Regions from separate parts of the Streptomyces sp. NPDC102259 genome, predicted to be linked through region 2. Evidence: predicted binding sites of a transcription regulator. Region 2 holds the regulator's gene; each other region holds the start of a gene.
The links. The regulator HrcA, encoded in region 2, represses chaperone genes, less so after heat shock. The targets are predictions, from matches to a motif close to TTNGCACTCNGNNNNNCNGAGTGCNAA.

Region 1 (6,471 bases), on a different contig from region 2:
CACCGTGCCGCTTCCGGCTCCTGTCGGTATCACCCTCGACACCGAGCAGCTCAAGCAGTTCGCCGACTGAAACGCCCGAGGGCGGCACCCCCCGTTTCGGGGAAGTGCCGCCCTCGGTCCGTAGGACAGGCGATCAACCGTGAGGTCGATCAGAAGTCCATGTCGCCGCCCGGCATGCCGCCGCCGGCCGGCGCGGACGCCTTCTCCGGCTTGTCGGCGATGACGGCCTCGGTGGTGAGGAACAGCGCGGCGATGGAGGCCGCGTTCTGCAGCGCGGAGCGCGTGACCTTCGCCGGGTCGATGATGCCCTCGGCGATCATGTCGACGTACTCGCCGGTCGCGGCGTTGAGGCCGTGACCGATGGGCAGGTTGCGGACCTTCTCGACGACGACGCCACCCTCGAGACCACCGTTGACGGCGATCTGCTTCAGCGGGGCCTCGAGCGCGATGCGCACGGCGTTGGCGCCGGTCGCCTCGTCACCCTCGAGCTCCAGCTTCTCGAAGACGGCGGACGCCTGGATGAGCGCAACGCCACCACCGGCGACGATGCCCTCCTCGACGGCGGCCTTCGCGTTGCGAACGGCGTCCTCGATGCGGTGCTTGCGCTCCTTGAGCTCCACCTCGGTGGCGGCGCCGGCCTTGATGACCGCGACACCGCCGGCGAGCTTCGCCAGGCGCTCCTGCAGCTTCTCGCGGTCGTAGTCCGAGTCGCTGTTCTCGATCTCGGCGCGGATCTGGTTGACCCGACCCGCGACCTGGTCCGAGGAGCCGGCACCGTCGACGATGGTGGTCTCGTCCTTGGTGATGACGACCTTGCGGGCCTTGCCCAGGAGGTCGATGGAGGTGTTCTCGAGCTTGAGACCGACCTCCTCGGAGATGACCTCGCCACCGGTGAGGATGGCGATGTCGTTCAGCATCGCCTTGCGGCGGTCGCCGAATCCCGGGGCCTTGACCGCGACGGACTTGAAGGTGCCGCGGATCTTGTTGACGACCAGCGTCGACAGCGCCTCGCCCTCGACGTCCTCGGCGATGATCAGCAGCGGCTTGCCGCCCTGCATGACCTTCTCGAGGAGCGGGAGCAGGTCCTTGACGTTGGCGATCTTGGAGTTCGCGATCAGGATGTACGGGTCGTCGAGGACGGCCTCCATACGCTCCATGTCGGTGGCGAAGTACGCCGAGATGTAGCCCTTGTCGAAGCGCATACCCTCGGTGAGCTCCAGCTCCAGACCGAAGGTCTGGGACTCCTCGACGGTGATGACGCCTTCCTTGCCGACCTTGTCCATCGCCTCGGCGATGAGCTCGCCGATCTGGGTGTCGGCGGCGGAGATGGAGGCCGTGGAAGCGATCTGCTCCTTGGTCTCGACATCCTTGGCCTGCTCGAGCAGGGCACCGGAGACGGCCTCGACGGCCTTCTCGATACCGCGCTTGAGGGCCATCGGGTTGGCGCCGGCGGCTACGTTGCGCAGGCCTTCCTTGACCAGGGCCTGGGCGAGGACGGTCGCGGTGGTCGTACCGTCACCGGCGACGTCGTCCGTCTTCTTGGCGACTTCCTTGACCAGCTCTGCGCCGATCTTCTCGTACGGGTCCTCGAGCTCGATCTCCTTGGCGATGGAAACACCATCGTTGGTGATCGTGGGTGCGCCCCACTTCTTCTCGAGGACGACGTTGCGGCCCTTGGGGCCGAGCGTCACCTTCACGGCGTCCGCGAGCTGGTTCATGCCGCGCTCGAGGCCGCGCCGTGCCTCCTCGTCGAACGCGATGATCTTGGCCATGTGAAGTGGTCCTCCCGGACTGGGGTGGATTGCTCCGGACCGCGCTGGCGCCCGCGACGGACGGCTCGCCGGCCTCGTGGTTCCTTGCCCCACCTGGCCTGCGGGCCTCACCGACCCGGTCCTCGTTGTCACTCTCACCTTCAGAGTGCTAACGCAATGATTAGCACTCGACCCATGAGAGTGCAAGCGCCTCCGCCGGACCGGCACCCTTGCGGACACCCCTCGCGGACGTCTCGCCGACGCCTCGCGGACGTCCCCGGACAGACCGAAGGGCTCGCCCCCCGTGGGGGTGCGAGCCCTTCGTCAGTTGTACAGAAGAACGACGCTTTCAGTCGGCGCGTGCTTCAGCCGGTCGCGAGCCGGACCATGTCCGCCTGCGGCCCCTTCTGGCCAGCCGAGATCTCGAAATCGACCCGCTGCCCCTCTTCCAGGGTGCGGTAGCCGTCCATCTGAATCGCGCTGTAGTGGACGAAAACATCCGCACCACCGTCGACCGCGATGAAGCCGTACCCCTTCTCCGCGTTGAACCATTTGACGGTGCCCTGAGCCATGCCTAACTCCCCTATTACTGGCCCTTGCACGGACCCACACTTCGCGGATCCGGGTCAGACCTCACCCCCCGGTTGGCTTGGGGGCGTGCGCCGGAACGCGTCGACCGCGGCCGAATGTATCTGTCCAACTGCCCTCTGCAACAGGTCACTTGGACGAGAATTCCGGACGGGCGGGATCCGTAATGTGGCGAGAATTCGCCTGAATTGAGGGCAAGTCGGGCCCTACATAAGCCGCAAAAGCCACGAAAGAGGCGCACACATTGGCTGCTTCTTGTCGGGCGCGGGGCAGAAATCAAAGGCTCCGGATCCGGTGATCCGGACCGGCTTCCCCAACTGTACCGCGCTCAACCACACTGAATTGCCCCCTCCGCTTCTATCGCGGAGAGGGCAATTCGATGAACGCTCGGTAATCGATGTTACCGACGGTTACTACCAGTGGGTACTGACCGTCGGTCAGCCGCCGGCCACGGCCGGGATGATGGAGACGCCGGCGCCGTCCGGGGTGGCCGTCTCCAGACCCTGCTCGAAGCGGACGTCGTCGTCGTTCACGTACACGTTGACGAACCGGCGCAGCTTGCCCTGGTCGTCCAGGACCCGGGCGGCGATACCGGTGTGGTTCTTCTCCAGGTCGGCGATGACCTCACCGAGGGTCGCCCCCTCGGCCTTCACCTCGGCCTGCCCGCCCGTGTAGGTGCGCAGGATGGTGGGGATGCGGACGTTGACGCTCATGTCTGGTGATCTCCGGTCGGGTAGACGGCCTCAGGGGCGCGGGGCCGTGCGGATCGTGCGGCTGCCGCCGCGTGGGCGCGACCGGCCCACACCGGCCCGCAGCACACATACGGTCTTACAGCGGAGCGCCCCGCTCATGACGCGAGGCCGGCCTCGCGGAAGGAGTCGAGGTTCGGACGGATGGTCGCGGTCAGCCCGGTGCCGGCCACCGCGTCCAGGGTCTTCAGTCCGTCACCCGTATTGAGGACGACGGTCGTCCCGGTCGGGTCGAGAAGACCGTTCTCGATCAGCTTGCGCGTCACACCCACCGTCACCCCACCGGCGGTCTCCGCGAAGATCCCCTCGGTCCGCGCCAGCAGCTTGATCGCGTCGACGATCTGCTCGTCGTTCACGTCCTCCACCGCGCCACCGGTGCGCCGCGCGATGTCGAGGACGTACGGACCGTCAGCCGGGTTGCCGATGGCCAGCGACTTGGCGATGGTGTTCGGCTTCTGGGGGCGGACCACGTCGTGCCCGGCCTTGTAGGCGACGGACACCGGGGAGCAGCCCTCGGCCTGCGCGCCGAAGATCTTGTACGGCCTGTCCTCGACCAGCCCGAGCTTGATCAGCTCCTGGAGGCCCTTGTCGATCTTCGTCAGCTGCGAGCCGGAGGCGATCGGCACGACCAGCTGGTCCGGCAGCCGCCAGCCGAGCTGCTCGCAGATCTCGTACGCCAGCGTCTTGGAACCCTCGGCGTAGTACGGCCGCAGGTTGACGTTGACGAAGCCCCAGCCCTCGCCCGCCGAGTCGCCGATGAGCTCGGAGCAGAAGCGGTTGACGTCGTCGTAGTTGCCCTCGATGCCGACGAGTTCGCCGCCGTAGATCGCGGCCATGACGACCTTGCCCTGCTCCAGGTCGTGCGGGATGAACACACAGGACCGGAAGCCCGCCCGGGCGGCGGCGGCGCCGACGGCACCGGCCAGGTTGCCCGTGGAGGAGCAGGAGAGCGTGGTGAAGCCGAACGCGCGGGCGGCCTCGATGGCCTGGGCGACGACGCGGTCCTTGAAGGAGTGCGTCGGGTTGCCGGAGTCGTCCTTGACGAAGAGCTTGCCGGCGTCGACGCCCAGCTCGCGGGCGAGGTTGTCGGCCTGGACGAGCTTGGTCCAACCGGGGTTGATGTTGGGCTTGTCGGCCACGTCCGCCGGGACGGGCAGCAGCGGCGCGTAGCGCCAGATGTTCGCGGGTCCCGCCTCGATGCGCTTGCGGAGCTCCTCCGTGTCGTAGGAGGAGAAGTCATACGCGATCTCGAGCGGGCCGAAACACTCTTCGCAGGCGAAGACCGGGCCGAGGGGCACGCGGTGACCGCACTCGCGGCAGTTCAACGCCGCGGCCGGACCGAGGTCGACGGCAGAGGACGTCGTAGAGTCGGTGGTGCTTGCAACAGTCGTGCTTGCAACAGTCTGCGCAGCCATGTGAGGCGAGGCCCTTCCTCATCTTCCTCACGACGCATTTCGCCGTGAGACGGATTTGGCACCTTCCCGAGCCGGGAGCCTCGCGGAGCGATCACCGCATGGAGCGGTGAGCGTCACGAGACCGGCTGGAGGGTTGCCGGGGCTTCATCGGGCCGTATCCCTCTGCCCCTCTGGATGAGCGGTATGAAGTTGTGGACGGGGGCGACCTCGGACATGCGATGGTCATCCGCGTTGTTCAAGACTGTAACCGAAGGCCAGGACAGTTGAGATAGTCGTCCGAACCGCGAGATGGATCACACGGTCACCTCCTGTGCACCCGGTGTGATCACGACAGTGAGGAGCCGCAGACTGTGCTTCAAGAAACTGAGCGCTGGCTGGCCACCCGCTCCTGGGCCGTGACCGATCGTCCGCTCCACAGGATCATGGCCGCGAAACGCGCCACGAACCAGTCGGTGTCCGTCGTCCTTCCCGCGCTGAACGAGGAGGAGACGGTCGGCGACATCGTCGCGATCATCCGTCACGACCTCATGCACCAGGTCCCGCTCGTCGACGAGATCGTGGTCGTCGACTCGGGATCGACCGACCGTACGTCCGAGGTGGCCGCGGCGGCCGGCGCGCGGGTCGTCCACCGGGACGACATCCTGCCGCGCATACCGGCCGTGCCCGGCAAGGGCGAGGTCCTGTGGCGCTCCCTGCTGGTCACCACCGGGGACATCGTCTGCTTCATCGACGCCGATCTGAGGGAGTTCTCCTCCGACTTCGTCTCGGGGATCGTCGGCCCGCTGCTCACCGACCCCGGGGTGGACCTGGTCAAGGGCATGTACGACCGTCCGCTGGGCGGCGCGGCCGGCCAGGGCGGGAGGGTCACCGAGCTCATGGCCCGCCCGCTGCTCAACATGCACTGGCCGCAGCTGGCCGGGTTCGTGCAGCCGCTCGGCGGGGAGTACGCGGCCCGCCGCAGTCTGCTGGAGCAGCTGCCGTTCCCCGTCGGCTACGGCGTGGAACTGGGCATGCTGGTCGACGCCCTGCACCTGGTGGGCCTCGACGCCCTGGCCCAGGTCGACATCGGCGTGCGCAAGCACCGTCACCAGGACGGCCAGGCGCTGGGCCGGATGGCGGCGGCCATCTACCGCACCGCCCAGCTCCGGCTGGCCCGCGGGCATCTGATCCGCCCGTCCCTCACCCAGTTCGAACGGAGCACGGACGGCTTCGAGCCGCGCACCTACTCCGTGGACACCGAGGAAAGGCCGCCGATGGCGGAGATCGCGGAGTACGCGACCCGCAAGGTCGCGTGACCGCAGGACGGGCCGTATACGGCATGCCGCCGACAGCGGCGACACGGCCGGACACGGCCCGTCCACACAGCGCGACCGTACGTTTGAGCGTTTCCCGACCGGGCTAGGTTGGGCGTATGGCTTCCACGCACGACACTGCCGCTCCGGCCGCCGAGGTGCTGGTCGCGTCCAACCGCGGCCCCGTCTCCTACGAGGTGCGCGAGGACGGCTCGCTGCACGCGAAACGCGGCGGCGGCGGGCTGGTCTCCGGCCTGTCGGCCATCGGGCCCGACGCGGGCGCCCTGTGGGTGTGCTCGGCGCTCACCGACGGCGACCGGGAGGCGGTCCGGCGCGGGGTCGGCGAGGAGGGCGTGCGCATGCTGGCCGTCCCGGCCGACGTGCACGCGGACGCCTACAACGGCATCGCGAACTCGGTCCTCTGGTTCATCCACCACCTGCTCTACCAGACGCCGCTGGAGCCCGCCTTCGACGCGGAGTTCCGCCGCCAGTGGGCGTCGTACGAGACGTACAACCGGGCGTTCGCCGAGGCGCTGGCCGAGGAGGCGGCGGACGGCGCGGCCGTCCTCGTCCAGGACTACCACCTGTGTCTGGTGCCGGGGATGCTGCGCGAGCTGCGCCCCGACCTGCGCATCGGCCACTTCTCGCACACGCCGTGGGCGCCGGTGGACTACTT
Region 2 (6,471 bases):
CGAGAACTACGCCGACACCCTGATCGACGAGATCCGCCTGGCCCGCAAGGTCCTCGGCGACGACCCGCGCGAGGTCCGCACGGTCTTCGTCGGCGGCGGTACGCCGACCCTGCTGCCCGCCTCCGACCTGGTGCGGATGCTGGGCGCGATCCGCGACGAGTTCGGGCTGGCGGCGGACGCGGAGGTGACGACCGAGGCGAACCCGGAGTCCGTCGACCCCGCCTACCTGGCCGTTCTCCGTCAGGGCGGCTTCAACCGGATCTCCTTCGGCATGCAGAGCGCCAGGCAGCACGTGCTGAAGGTGCTTGACCGCACGCACACCCCCGGCCGGCCCGAGCGCTGTGTGGCGGAGGCCCGGGCGGCCGGCTTCGACCACGTCAACCTGGACCTGATCTACGGCACCCCCGGCGAGTCGGACGACGACTGGCGGGCCTCGCTGGACGCCGCTCTGGGCGCCGCCCCCGACCACGTCTCGGCGTACGCCCTGATCGTCGAGGAGGGCACCCAGCTCGCCCGCCGGATCCGCCGGGGCGAGGTCCCGATGACCGACGACGACGTCCACGCCGACCGCTACCTGATCGCCGAGGAGACCCTCGCCGCGGCGGGCTACGAGTGGTACGAGGTGTCCAACTGGGCCACCTCCGAGGCGGCCCGCTGCCTGCACAACGAGCTGTACTGGCGCGGCGCCGACTGGTGGGGCGCGGGCCCGGGAGCGCACTCGCACGTGGGCGGCGTCCGCTGGTGGAACGTGAAGCACCCCGGGGCGTACGCGGCGGCGCTCGCGGCCGGACGGTCCCCGGGGGCCGGACGGGAGCTGCTGCCGGCCGAGGACCGCCGGGTGGAGCGGATCCTGCTGGAGCTGCGGCTGCGGGAGGGCGTACCGCTGGACCTGCTGCGGCCGGAGGGACTCGGGGCCTCGCGGCGGGCCCTGGCGGACGGGCTGCTCGACAGCGGCCCCTACGACGAGGGGCGTGCCGTGCTCACCCTGCGCGGGCGGCTGCTGGCGGACGCGGTGGTGCGGGACCTGGTCGACTGAGCGTCCGTACGCAGGCGTCCGTACGCAGGCGTCCGTACGCAGGCGTCAGGCGTCAGGCGTCAGGCGGCAGCCGTCAAGCGTCAGGCGGCAGCCGTCAAGCGGCAGCCGTCAAGCGTCAGGACTGAGGGCCGGGGGCCGGGGCTCAGGATGCTCAGGACACCGTCACGAAGTCGATCAGTTCCTCGACCCGGCCCAGCAGTTCCGGCTCGAGGTCCTTGTAGGACCCCACCCGCTTCAGGATCGCCTGCCAGACCGCCCCGGTGTTCTCCGGCCAGCCCAGGGCCCGGCACACGCCCGTCTTCCAGTCCTGGCCGTGCGGCACCCGGGGCCAGGCCTCGATCCCGACGGACGACGGTTTCACGGCCTCCCAGATGTCGATGTACGGGTGGCCGACGACCAGGGCGTGCTCGCTCGTGACCGACCGGGCGATGCGCCACTCCTTCGTGCCGGGGACGAGGTGGTCCACCAGGACGCCCAGCTTCGCGTCGGGGCCCGGCGCGAACTCGGCGACGATCGACGGCAGATCGTCGACGCCCTCCAGGTACTCCACGACCACGCCCTCGACGCGCAGGTCGTCGCCCCACACCTTCTCGACCAGCTCGGCGTCGTGCCGGCCCTCGACGTAGATACGGCCGGCGCGGGCGACCCGGGCGCGTGCGCCGGGGACGGCGACCGAACCGGAAGCGGTACGGGTGGGACGTACGGGCGCGGACGACGCGGGTCTCACGAGGGTCACGGCCCTGCCCTCCAGCAGGAAGCCGCCCGGCTCCAGCGGGAACACCCGGTGCTTGCCGAAGCGGTCCTCCAGGGTCACCGTGCCCGCCTCGCAGCGGATCACCGCCCCGCAGAACCCGGTGCCGGGCTCCTCCACCACCAGTCCGGGCTCCGCCGGGGCCTCGGGGACCGGCTTCGGCCGCTTCCAGGGAGGGGTCAGGTCGGCGGAGTACTGGCGCATTCGGATGACGATAGGAGAAGCTCGGGGCCGAGGGACACACGATCAGCGCGACACGCCGAAACGGGTCGCCAGCGCGTCGCGTTGCGCCCGTACGAACGCCGCGTCCACCACCGCCCCGTGACCGGGCACGTACAGCGCGTCCTCGCCGCCGAGTTCGAGGAGCCGGTCGAGGGCGGCGGCCCAGTGGGACGGTACGGCGTCGGGTCCGGCCTGGGGCTCGCCGGACTCCTCGACGAGGTCGCCGCAGAACACCGTCTCGGGGCTGCCGGGGACCAGGACCGCCAGGTCATGGGCGGTGTGACCGGGGCCGACGTTCGCCAGCAGGACCTGCCGGCCGCCGCCGAGGTCGAGGGTCCACTCGCCGGAGACGAGGTGCCGGGGCCGGACGAGCGTGTCCGCGGCCTCCGTCGCCGCCGCCTCGTCGAGACCGTTGCGCACCGCGTCCGCCCGCAGCTCCTCGGCCGGCACGGTGTCCACCCCCACCGCCCCGAAGACCTCCGCGCCCGCGAACGCCGCCGCCCCGAACACATGATCGAAGTGCGGGTGGGTGAGCGCGAGATGGGTCACACGGGAACCGCCGAGTTCCTCGGCCCAGGCCCGCAGTCGCACCCCCTCGGCCAGGCTCGACCCCGCGTCGATCATCAGCACCGCGCCCGCCCCGACGACCAGCCCCGCCGTGCAGTCCCAGCCCGGCAGCCGCACCCGGCCCACCCCGGCCGCGACCCGCTCCCACCCGAGCTCTTCCCAAGTCACCGTCATACCGCGACGCTAGCCCTACGACGCTGCACCAGGGGCCGACCTTGCCCCGGGTGTACCCCACAGCCGTACACTGGGCCGGGGAACGCTGGCACTCGGATGTGAAGAGTGCCAGACAAGGCGCCCAGGGGACTGGGGACGACTGCTGGAGGTGTGCGCGCGATGCTGAGTGAACGCAGGCTCCAGGTGCTGCGCGCCATCGTCCAGGACTACGTCGGCACCGAGGAACCCGTGGGGTCGAAGGCGCTCACCGAGCGGCACAGCCTCGGCGTGTCCCCGGCGACGGTCCGCAACGACATGGCCGCCCTGGAGGACGAGGGGTACATCGCCCAGCCGCACACCAGTGCCGGGCGGATCCCCACGGACAAGGGCTACCGGCTGTTCGTCGACAAGCTGGCCGGCGTCAAGCCGATGACCGGTCCCGAGCGGCGGGCCATCCAGAACTTCCTGGACGGCGCCGTCGACCTCGACGACGTGGTGGCCCGGACCGTACGGCTGCTCGCGCAGCTCACCCGGCAGGTCGCCGTCGTGCAGTATCCGTCGCTGACCCGCTCGACCGTGCGGCACGTGGAGCTCCTCTCGCTCGCGCCCGCACGCCTGATGCTCGTGCTGATCACGGACACCGGGCGGGTCGAGCAGCGGATGGTGGACTGCGCGGCGCCCTTCGGGGAGACCTCTCTGGCGGATCTACGCGCGCGGCTCAACAGCCGGGTCGCGGGGCGCCGCTTCGCGGACGTGCCGCAGCTGGTGGAGGATCTGCCGGAGGCCTTCGAGGCCGAGGACCGCGGCACGGTCACGACGGTGCTCTCCACCCTGCTGGAGACGCTCGTCGAAGAGAACGAGGAGCGGCTGATGATCGGCGGTACCGCCAATCTCACCCGCTTCGGACATGACTTTCCCCTCACCATCCGGCCCGTCCTGGAAGCACTGGAGGAGCAGGTCGTGCTCCTCAAGCTCCTTGGCGAGGCAGGCGATTCGGGCATGACCGTACGCATCGGTCACGAGAACGCCTATGAGGGGCTCAACTCCACTTCAGTGGTGTCGGTCGGCTACGGTTCGGGCGGCGAAGCAGTCGCCAAGCTGGGCGTGGTCGGACCGACCCGCATGGATTACCCGGGAACGATGGGAGCGGTACGAGCGGTGGCACGGTACGTCGGACAGATCCTGGCGGAGTCGTAAGTGGCCACGGACTACTACGCCGTTCTCGGCGTGCGCCGCGATGCGTCGCAGGAAGAGATCAAGAAGGCCTTCCGGCGGCTCGCTCGCGAGCTGCACCCGGACGTCAATCCGGACCCGAAGACCCAGGAGCGGTTCAAGGAGATCAACGCCGCCTACGAGGTGTTGTCGGACCCGCAGAAGAAGCAGGTCTACGACCTCGGCGGCGACCCGCTGTCGCAGTCGGGCGGCGGTGGCGCGGGCGGCTTCGGCGCCGGCGGCTTCGGGAACTTCTCGGACATCATGGACGCGTTCTTCGGTACGGCGTCGCAGCGCGGACCGCGCTCGCGCACCCGGCGCGGCCAGGACGCGATGATCCGGCTGGAGATCGACCTCGAGGAGGCGGCCTTCGGCACGACCAAGGACCTCCAGGTCGACACGGCGATCGTCTGCACCACGTGCAGCGGCGAGGGTGCCGCGCCCGGCACCACGGCCCAGACGTGTGACATGTGCCGCGGGCGCGGCGAGGTGTCGCAGGTGACGCGCTCCTTCCTCGGCCAGGTCATGACCTCGCGGCCGTGCCCGCAGTGCCAGGGCTTCGGCACCGTCGTGCCGACCCCGTGCCCGGAGTGCGCGGGCGACGGACGGGTGCGCTCGCGCCGCACGCTGACCGTGAAGATCCCGGCCGGTGTCGACAACGGCACCCGGATCCAGCTCGCGGGCGAGGGCGAGGTCGGCCCCGGCGGCGGCCCCGCCGGTGACCTGTACGTCGAGATCCACGAGTTGCCGCACGCGATGTTCCAGCGGCGCGGTGACGACCTGCACTGCACGGTGACGCTGCCGATGACGGCGGCGGCGCTCGGCACCAAGGTGCCGTTGGAGACGCTGGACGGGCTGGAGGAGGTCGACATCCGGCCCGGCACCCAGTCCGGCCAGTCGATCCCGTTGCACGGCCGGGGCGTCACGCATCTGCGGGGCGGAGGGCGTGGTGACCTCATCGTGCACGTCGAGGTCCAGACGCCGAGCAAGCTCGATCCCGAGCAGGAGCGGGTGCTGCGGGAGCTGGCCAAGATGCGGGGTGAGGAGCGGCCCGTCGGGCAGTTCCAGCCCGGGCAGCAGGGGCTGTTCTCCCGGCTGAAGGACGCGTTCAACGGGCGGTGACGGTGGGTGTGCGGGGGTTTCGCCGCCCCCACCGCCCCTTCCCTTTCCCGTCCCCGGGGGCCGCGCCCCCGGACCCCCGTACCGGCCCTGAACGGGCCTCGTCCTCAAGCGCCGGACGGGCCGAGTGGTGCGTGCCGGTGGCCGAAAGCGTTGGCATGTGCCCATGGGAAGGGTCGATTCGGACTTGTTCGGAGGACGTGACAACATGCCGTCATGTCCTCCGCACTGACCGATCTCTTCCCGTATCCGATCGTGCAGGCCCCCATGGCGGGCGGTGTCTCCCTCCCGCGGCTCGCGGCCGCCGTGTGCGAGGCCGGTGGGCTCGGGTTCCTCGCCGCCGGGTACAAGACGGCCGACGGCATGTACCAGGAGATCAAGCAGCTGCGGAGCCTCACCGCCCGTCCCTTCGGCGTGAACCTGTTCATGCCGCAGCCGGACCACGCGGAGACCGGCGCCATCGAGGTCTACGCCCACCAGCTGGCCGGTGAGGCCGCCTGGTACGAGACCGAGCTGGGCGATCCGGACAGCGGCCATGACGACGGCTACGACGCCAAGCTCTCGGTGCTGCTGGACAACCCGGTGCCGGTGGTGTCGTTCCACTTCGGCATCCCGGGCGGCGAGGTCCTGGACTCCCTGCGGCGCGCGGGAACGGTCACCCTGGTCACCGTGACCACCGCCGAGGAGGCCCGCGCGGTGGAGCGGGCCGGCGCGGACGCGGTGATCGTGCAGGGTGTGGAGGCAGGCGGCCACCAGGGCACCCACCGGGACAACCCGGAGAACGACCGCTCCGGCATCGGGCTGCTCGCGCTGATCGCCCAGGTCCGCGAGTCCGTGAACCTGCCGATCGTCGCCGCGGGCGGGCTCATGCGCGGCAGCCAGATCGCCGCGGTCCTCGCGGCCGGCGCGGACGCGGCCCAGCTGGGGACCGCGTTCCTCGTCACGCCCGAGTCGGGCGCGCACGCCGTGCACAAGCAGGCGCTGACCAACCCCCTCTTCGTGCGGACCGAGCTGACCCGCGCCTTCTCCGGCCGCCCGGCCCGCGGCCTGGTCAACCGCTTCCTGCGCGAGCACGGCCCGTACGCGCCGGCCGCCTACCCGGAGGTCCACCACCTCACCTCGCCGCTGCGCAAGGCGGCCGCCAAGGCGGGCGACGCGCAGGGCATGGCGCTGTGGGCGGGACAGGGCCACCGGCTGGCCCGCGAGCTGCCCGCCGGGCAGCTGGTGGAGGTCCTGGTGTCCGAACTCGCCGACGCGCGGACAGCGTTGTCGGGGTTCCCGGCCGGTGAGGGCGGTGCCGTATGACGGCGCCCGTCTTCGTCGTCGACGAACTCCCGTCCTCCCGCTCCGAGTTCGTGCTGGACGGTCCCGAGGGCCGGCACGCCGTCTCCGTGAAGCGGCTGCGGACCGG
Region 3 (6,471 bases), on a different contig from region 2:
GATCCTCCTCGACGCCCACACCTCGCCGAACAGCGACGACGTGCACACCGTCGAGTACGTCGACACGACGAGCGGCGAGCTGACCCCGGTCACCGGCGCGGCGCAGAGCGGCCACGTCGGGAACCCCAGCTGGCAGCCCCTGCGCAAGAACAGCACCGCGCGGGTCTGGGGCGCCAACGCCTATCTCACCGCCACCGCCTCCTCCCGCTGGACCTGGAACACCGTCGGCCAGAGCGAGCCCGGCCTGATGAACGCCAAGTCCGCGGTGCTGGTCAACCAGGACGACCCGGCGTACGCCGTCACCGCGCCCGCCCTGGCCGGCCGGAAGGAGGGCCCGGTGCTGATGACCCAGAAGACCGGGCTGTCCTCGACGACGAAGAACGAGCTGAAGCGGATCCTGAAGCCGGGCCTGCCCGTGTACCTGACCGGCAGCACGTCCGTCCTCGACAACGCGGTCGCCAGTCAGGTGAAGGCGCTCGGCTACGTTCCCGTCCGGCTGACCGGCGCGGACCGCTACGCGACCTCGGTGATGGTCAGCAAGACCATCAGCTCCGCCCCCAAGTACGTCTTCCTGGCCGGCGGCACCGAGTACCGCGCGGCGCTCTCGGCTGCGGCCGCGGCCGGCTCCGACGGCGCCGCCAGCGCGGGCGGTGTCGTACTCACCAACGGCACCAAGCTGACCGCGTCGGTGCAGTCGTACCTCAACAGCCTGAACCCGGACAAGACCATGATCATCACGGTCGGTTCGGCGGCGAAGTACGCGCTGACCCACTCGAGCTTCTCGCGCTGGCCGTCGACGTACTCGTACTACCCGATCTCGGGCGCCACGGACCCGTCGATCTCGGTGGCCATCGCCCTGTTCTGGTGGTCCGCGCCGAGTCAGACCGGCCTCGCCTACTCCGGCTCCTGGCGCGACGGCGTGTCGGCGGCCTCGGCGATGAACGTCTTCGGACCGCTCCTGTGGACCACCAGCGCCGCAGCCCCGTCACCCGAGCTCACCAGCTACTACCAGCGTGAGACGGCCAGCGTCCACTTCACGGCGGCCTTCGGCGTCAACAGCTCGATCTCCCCGGCCGCGCTGAACACCGTGGGCGCCACGATGGGCGCGGGCAGCGCCTACGTCGACTACCGCGCGTACTTCAACGGCGTCATCCCGCCGAGCACGTCGGCGAGCGCCTTCGCCGCGCGCACCGACGGCGACGCCCGGGCCACCACCGTGCAGCGCCCCGGCGCGGTCGGCGCCCAGCCGAACCTGGCACCGCTCAAGACGCTCCACCGGCAGTAACGGCCGACCCGGCGGGGGCCCCGACGAGCATCGTCGGCGCCCCCGCCACCCGCGTCAGGAACACGGTCGCCGAGTTCGGCCCCTGCCCCTTGGGCAGCACCTTCTTCCGCAGCTCCTCCGGCTCCACCGCCGACCCCCGCTTCTTCACGGTCAGAATGCCGACCCCCCGCTCCCGCAGCAGCGCCTTCAACTTCTTCACGTTGAACGGCAGCCGGTCGGTGATCTCGTAGGCGGTGGCGTACGGGGTCGGGCGCAGACCGTCGGCGGTGATGTACGCGATGGTCTCGTCGATCAGCCCGCCGTCGAGCTGCCGGGCCACGTCGGCGACCAGATGGGCCCGGATGACCGCGCCGTCGGGCTCGTACAGATACCGCCCGACCGGCCGGACGTCCGGGTTGGGCAACCCGGCGCCGAGCAGCGTCCGCGGCCCCGGGAGCAGGGTGGCCCGCACGGCCCCCGGCTCGGTGCCGAACCAGAGCACCGCCTCCTTCACGTCCCCGCCGTCCGAGATCCACTCGGCCTCGGCCTCGGCCGGGATCGCCTCGTGCGGCACGCCGGGCGCGATCTTCAGGGCGGCGCGCGGGGCGGCGAGGGCGGCGCCGACGGCCCACGACAGGGGCGGCGAGTAAGCCTCGGGATCGAAGATACGGCCGCGGCCTCCCCTGCGCGCCGGATCGACGAACACGGCGTCGTAGCCGCCGGTGTCCACTTCGGTGACGTCCGCCTCGCGTACCTCGATCAGCTCGCTCAGCCCCAGCGCGTCGGCGTTCGCGCGCGCCGCCTCCGCCGTGACCGGGTCCCGGTCCACGGCCAGCACCCGGATCCCGGCCCGGGCGAGCGCGATCGCGTCACCGCCGATCCCGCAGCACAGGTCGGCGACGGACGTCACGCCGAGCGCCTTCATCCGGTCGGCCCGGTGGCCGGCGACACTCGCCCGTGTCGACTGCTCCACCCCGTTCGGCGTGAAGAACATCCGCTCCGCGTCCTCGGCTCCGAACTTCGCCGCCGCCCGCTGCCGCAGCCGGGCCTGGCCGAGCGCCGCGGACACCAGATCGGCGGGGTGCGCGCGGCGCAGCCGGGTGGCGACGGCGAGCTCGTCGGCGGGAGCGGTGCCACGCACCAGGTCGAGGAGGGCACGGCCCTCGGCGGAGAGGAGGGGAGCGAGGTCGTTCACCACCTCATTGTCGACCAGCCACCCGCCGCGACGGTCACCGCCCGCCGCCGCCGGTCTCTTTGGGCCAGTCGGTGGACGGTGTGTCTCCGGCGGCGGTGTCGGACGGGGTTGCGCAGCGGTGACTGCGAGGATCCGGCGCCATGGGACCTGTCGTACAAAATGATGACAAGCACGGCTGTTCTCGGACACCGCGTCGGCGCGGACGGGCGCGCGGTCGTGCGGACGGTCGTCTGGGCGGTCGTGCGGACGGGCGTGCGAACGGTCGTGCGGACGGGCATGTGAACGGTCGTGTGGGCGGTCGTGTGGGCGTCCGGAGCCTCATCGCCGTCCTCGCGCTGGCCACCATCGCCTCGGGCTGCGCGGGAGGCGGCGAGGGCGCCGGCCGCCCGGCGCGCCCCGCGCCGGGCCAGCAGCCCGAGAAGGCGGGGCCGCCCCCCGAGGCGCCGCCCGCCCGCGCCCTGCACGCGTACGCCTCCAGGCTCCGCGCCGCGCACCAGGCCCGGGTCGTCGCGGCGAAGCGCTGGGGCCTGAAGAAGGCCCCGTTGACACCCCCGGCGCCGCCCGCGCACCCACCGGAGATCACCACCCGCAAGGGCTTCGAGGTCGACGATCACGAAGAACTCGGCCTCCCGCCGGTCTTCACCACGATCCCGACCGAAGACCGGGTCGTCTTCCTCACCATCGACGACGGCGCCGAGAAGGACCCGGCGTTCCTGCGCATGATGAGCGAGCTGAAGATCCCGTACACCGCCTTCCTCAGCGACTACCTCGTCAAGGACGACTACGGCTACTTCAAGCAGATGCAGGACCGGGGCGTGGGGCTGAACAACCACACCCTGCACCACCCCTACCTGCCCGCCCTCTCCTACGCCCGCCAGAAGCGCGAGATCTGCGGCATGCAGGACGTCATCGAGAAGCGCTACGGCAGGCGCCCCACCCTCTTCCGGCCGCCCTTCGGCAACTACGACCAGGACACCCTGCGCGCCGCGAAGACCTGCGGCGTGCGCTACGCCCCGCTCTGGGCCGAGGAGGTCTTCGTCGACCACTGGGAGTACCGCGAGTGGGACCAGGACCTCCACCCCGGCGACATCGTCCTGAGCCACTTCCGCGGCCGCGGCGACTGGAAGGGCACGATGCCCGACATGGTCCGCCGGTTCCTGAACAAGGTCACGGCGAAGGGGTACGCGGTGGCGCGACTGGAGGACTACCTGTGAGGACGCGGGGGCTGCCGACCGTACTGCTGATCCTGACGACCCTCACGACACTGGCGGCCCTGGCGGGCTGCGCCCAGTCCGTCGACCCGATCGAACGGCTCGGCAAGAAGGCCGCCGCCCGGGTCCGCCCGCACGGCCCGGCCGGGCAGGACGCCTACCGCCGCTGGGGCCTGACGGCGCCCCTGGCCCCCGCACCGCGCCATCCCGCCCGCTCCCTGGCGGGCAGTCCCGGAGCGGCCTTCCCGCCGGTCGTCGACCACGTCCCGACCGCCGACCGGGTCGTCTTCCTCACCTACGACGACGGGGCCGAACGCGACCCCCGTTTCGTCGACATGGTCCGCGAACTGCGTCTCCCGGTGAGCATGTTCCTCACGGACAGCGTGGTGGGCCCGGGCTACGCCCACTTCGCCCGCCTCCGGTCCGTCGGCGCGAACATCCAGAACCACACCCTGGACCACCCGGCCCTGCGCGGCCTGCCCTACGCCGGCCAGCGCGCCGAGATCTGCGGCCAGCAGGACAAGCTCCGCTCCCGTTTCGGCCTGCGCCCCCGCCTCTTCCGCCCGCCCTACGGCGCCTACGACACCACCACCCGACGCGCCGCCGCCGACTGCGGCATCGCGGCCATCGTCCTCTGGCGCGCGGCGATGGGCCCCACCGACCTCACCTACACCTACGGCCCCCACCGCCTCCACCCCGGCGACATCATCGCCGTGGCCCCGGACGAGTCGACGGGCCCGGGCCTGAGACAACGGACGACGAGCCTGCTGCGACGCGTACAGGAGCAGGGCCTGACGGTGGCCAGATTGGAGGACTACGTCTGAGAACCCCCGAGGGCCCCACTGCCGGGGGAACCTTCCAGTACCGGCCGGGGGTCTGTTTTTCAGCCCGTCCGGCGTTCGAGGACGAGGCCCCTTCAGGGCCGACGGCGGGGGCCTGGAGGCGGCAGCCCCCAGCGCGCGGGACCACACCGACACACGGCGACAGGGCCTCTCACCCCCGCTCGAAATCCGGCCGACGCGCCGCACTCATTGGCACTCCGCTTGACCGAGTGCTAATCACGGTCATAGTCTCAGTTCTGGCACTCCCCACTGGAGAGTGCCAACACGCGACGGGCAGGTCCGGCACCCGCGACGACGGATCCACCTGGTCGCCACCTCAGACAGTTAGCCCCGTGAGATCTCCGAAGGGGGAGGTCGGATCGTGACGACCACCAGCTCCAAGGTTGCCATCAAGCCGCTCGAGGACCGCATTGTGGTCCAGCCGCTCGACGCCGAGCAGACCACCGCCTCTGGCCTGGTCATCCCGGACACCGCGAAGGAGAAGCCCCAGGAGGGGGCTGTCCTCGCTGTGGGCCCGGGTCGCTTCGAGAACGGCGAGCGCCTGCCGCTCGACGTCAAGGTCGGCGACGTCGTCCTGTACAGCAAGTACGGCGGTACCGAGGTGAAGTACAACGGCGAGGAGTACCTCGTCCTCTCGGCTCGCGACGTGCTCGCGATCATCGAGAAGTAATTCACCCAGTTTTGCAGTGAACTGCGCTCCTGGCCCCGCGTCTTTGTGAAGCCGGGAGCTGGGGGCGCAGTTCGTTTCTCCCACGTTTTCCGAGAGGGCTGACCGCTCCCATGGCGAAGATCCTGAAGTTCGACGAGGACGCCCGTCGCGCCCTCGAGCGCGGCGTCAACAAGCTTGCCGACACGGTCAAGGTGACGATCGGCCCCAAGGGCCGCAACGTCGTCATCGACAAGAAGTTCGGCGCCCCCACCATCACCAACGACGGTGTCACGATCGCCCGCGAGGTCGAGCTCGACGACCCGTACGAGAACCTCGGTGCCCAGCTGGTGAAGGAGGTGGCGACCAAGACCAACGACATCGCGGGTGACGGTACGACCACCGCCACCGTGCTCGCCCAGGCGCTGGTACGCGAGGGTCTGAGGAACGTTGCCGCGGGCGCCTCCCCGGCCGCCCTGAAGAAGGGCATCGACGCCGCCGTCAAGGCCGTGTCCGAGGAGCTCCTCGCCACCGCCCGTCCGATCGAGGACAAGGCCGACATCGCCGCCGTCGCCGCGCTGTCCGCGCAGGACACGCAGGTCGGCGAGCTCATCGCCGAGGCGATGGACAAGGTCGGCAAGGACGGTGTCATCACCGTCGAGGAGTCCAACACCTTCGGCCTGGAGCTGGACTTCACCGAGGGCATGGCCTTCGACAAGGGCTACCTGTCGCCGTACTTCGTGACGGACCAGGAGCGCATGGAGGCCGTGCTCGAGGACCCCTACATCCTCATCAACCAGGGCAAGATCTCCTCCATCGGAGACCTGCTGCCGCTGCTGGAGAAGGTCATCCAGACCAACTCCTCCCGCCCGCTGCTGATCATCGCCGAGGACCTCGAGGGCGAGGCCCTGTCGACCCTGGTCGTGAACAAGATCCGCGGCACCTTCAACGCGGTCGCCGTCAAGGCCCCCGGCTTCGGTGACCGTCGCAAGGCGATGCTCCAGGACCTGGCGGTCCTCACCGGCGCCACCGTCATCTCCGAAGAGGTCGGCCTCAAGCTCGACCAGGTCGGCGTGGACGTGCTCGGCTCCGCCCGCCGCGTCACCGTCACCAAGGACGACACCACGGTCGTCGACGGTGCCGGCGACTCCTCCGAGGTCCAGGGCCGCGTCGGCCAGATCAAGGCCGAGATCGAGAACACCGACTCCGACTGGGACCGCGAGAAGCTCCAGGAGCGCCTCGCGAAGCTGGCCGGCGGCGTGTGCGTCATCAAGGTCGGCGCCGCCACCGAGGTGGAGCTGAAGGAGAAGAAG

Region 1: a site for HrcA is predicted at 1,933-1,959, ahead of groL (chaperonin GroEL). Genes of this name have one in related genera too.
Region 3: a site for HrcA is predicted at 4,702-4,728, ahead of groES (co-chaperone GroES). Genes of this name have one in related genera too.

Annotation. Positions count from the first base shown of each region.
Region 1 covers NZ_JBIWMA010000008.1:197,950-204,420, forward strand. The annotation lists gene ACIRPU_RS20675 (Uma2 family endonuclease) at 1-70, shown strand, start outside; gene groL (chaperonin GroEL) at 150-1,772, opposite strand; gene ACIRPU_RS20685 (cold-shock protein) at 2,117-2,323, opposite strand; gene ACIRPU_RS20690 (ubiquitin-like small modifier protein 1) at 2,777-3,052, opposite strand; gene thrC (threonine synthase) at 3,187-4,503, opposite strand; SAM riboswitch class I at 4,519-4,684, opposite strand; gene ACIRPU_RS20700 (glucosyl-3-phosphoglycerate synthase) at 4,854-5,798, shown strand; gene ACIRPU_RS20705 (trehalose-6-phosphate synthase) at 5,915-6,471, shown strand, end outside.
Region 2 covers NZ_JBIWMA010000001.1:473,794-480,264, forward strand. The annotation lists gene hemW (radical SAM family heme chaperone HemW) at 1-1,036, shown strand, start outside; gene ACIRPU_RS02175 (DUF3097 domain-containing protein) at 1,188-1,991, opposite strand; gene ACIRPU_RS02180 (MBL fold metallo-hydrolase) at 2,034-2,750, opposite strand; gene hrcA (heat-inducible transcriptional repressor HrcA) at 2,910-3,926, shown strand; gene dnaJ (molecular chaperone DnaJ) at 3,927-5,063, shown strand; gene ACIRPU_RS02195 (nitronate monooxygenase) at 5,277-6,365, shown strand; gene ACIRPU_RS02200 (16S rRNA (uracil(1498)-N(3))-methyltransferase) at 6,362-6,471, shown strand, end outside.
Region 3 covers NZ_JBIWMA010000009.1:106,899-113,369, forward strand. The annotation lists gene ACIRPU_RS22030 (cell wall-binding repeat-containing protein) at 1-1,285, shown strand, start outside; gene ACIRPU_RS22035 (methyltransferase domain-containing protein) at 1,263-2,459, opposite strand; gene ACIRPU_RS22040 (polysaccharide deacetylase family protein) at 2,780-3,673, shown strand; gene ACIRPU_RS22045 (polysaccharide deacetylase family protein) at 3,670-4,494, shown strand; gene groES (co-chaperone GroES) at 4,874-5,182, shown strand; gene groL (chaperonin GroEL) at 5,293-6,471, shown strand, end outside.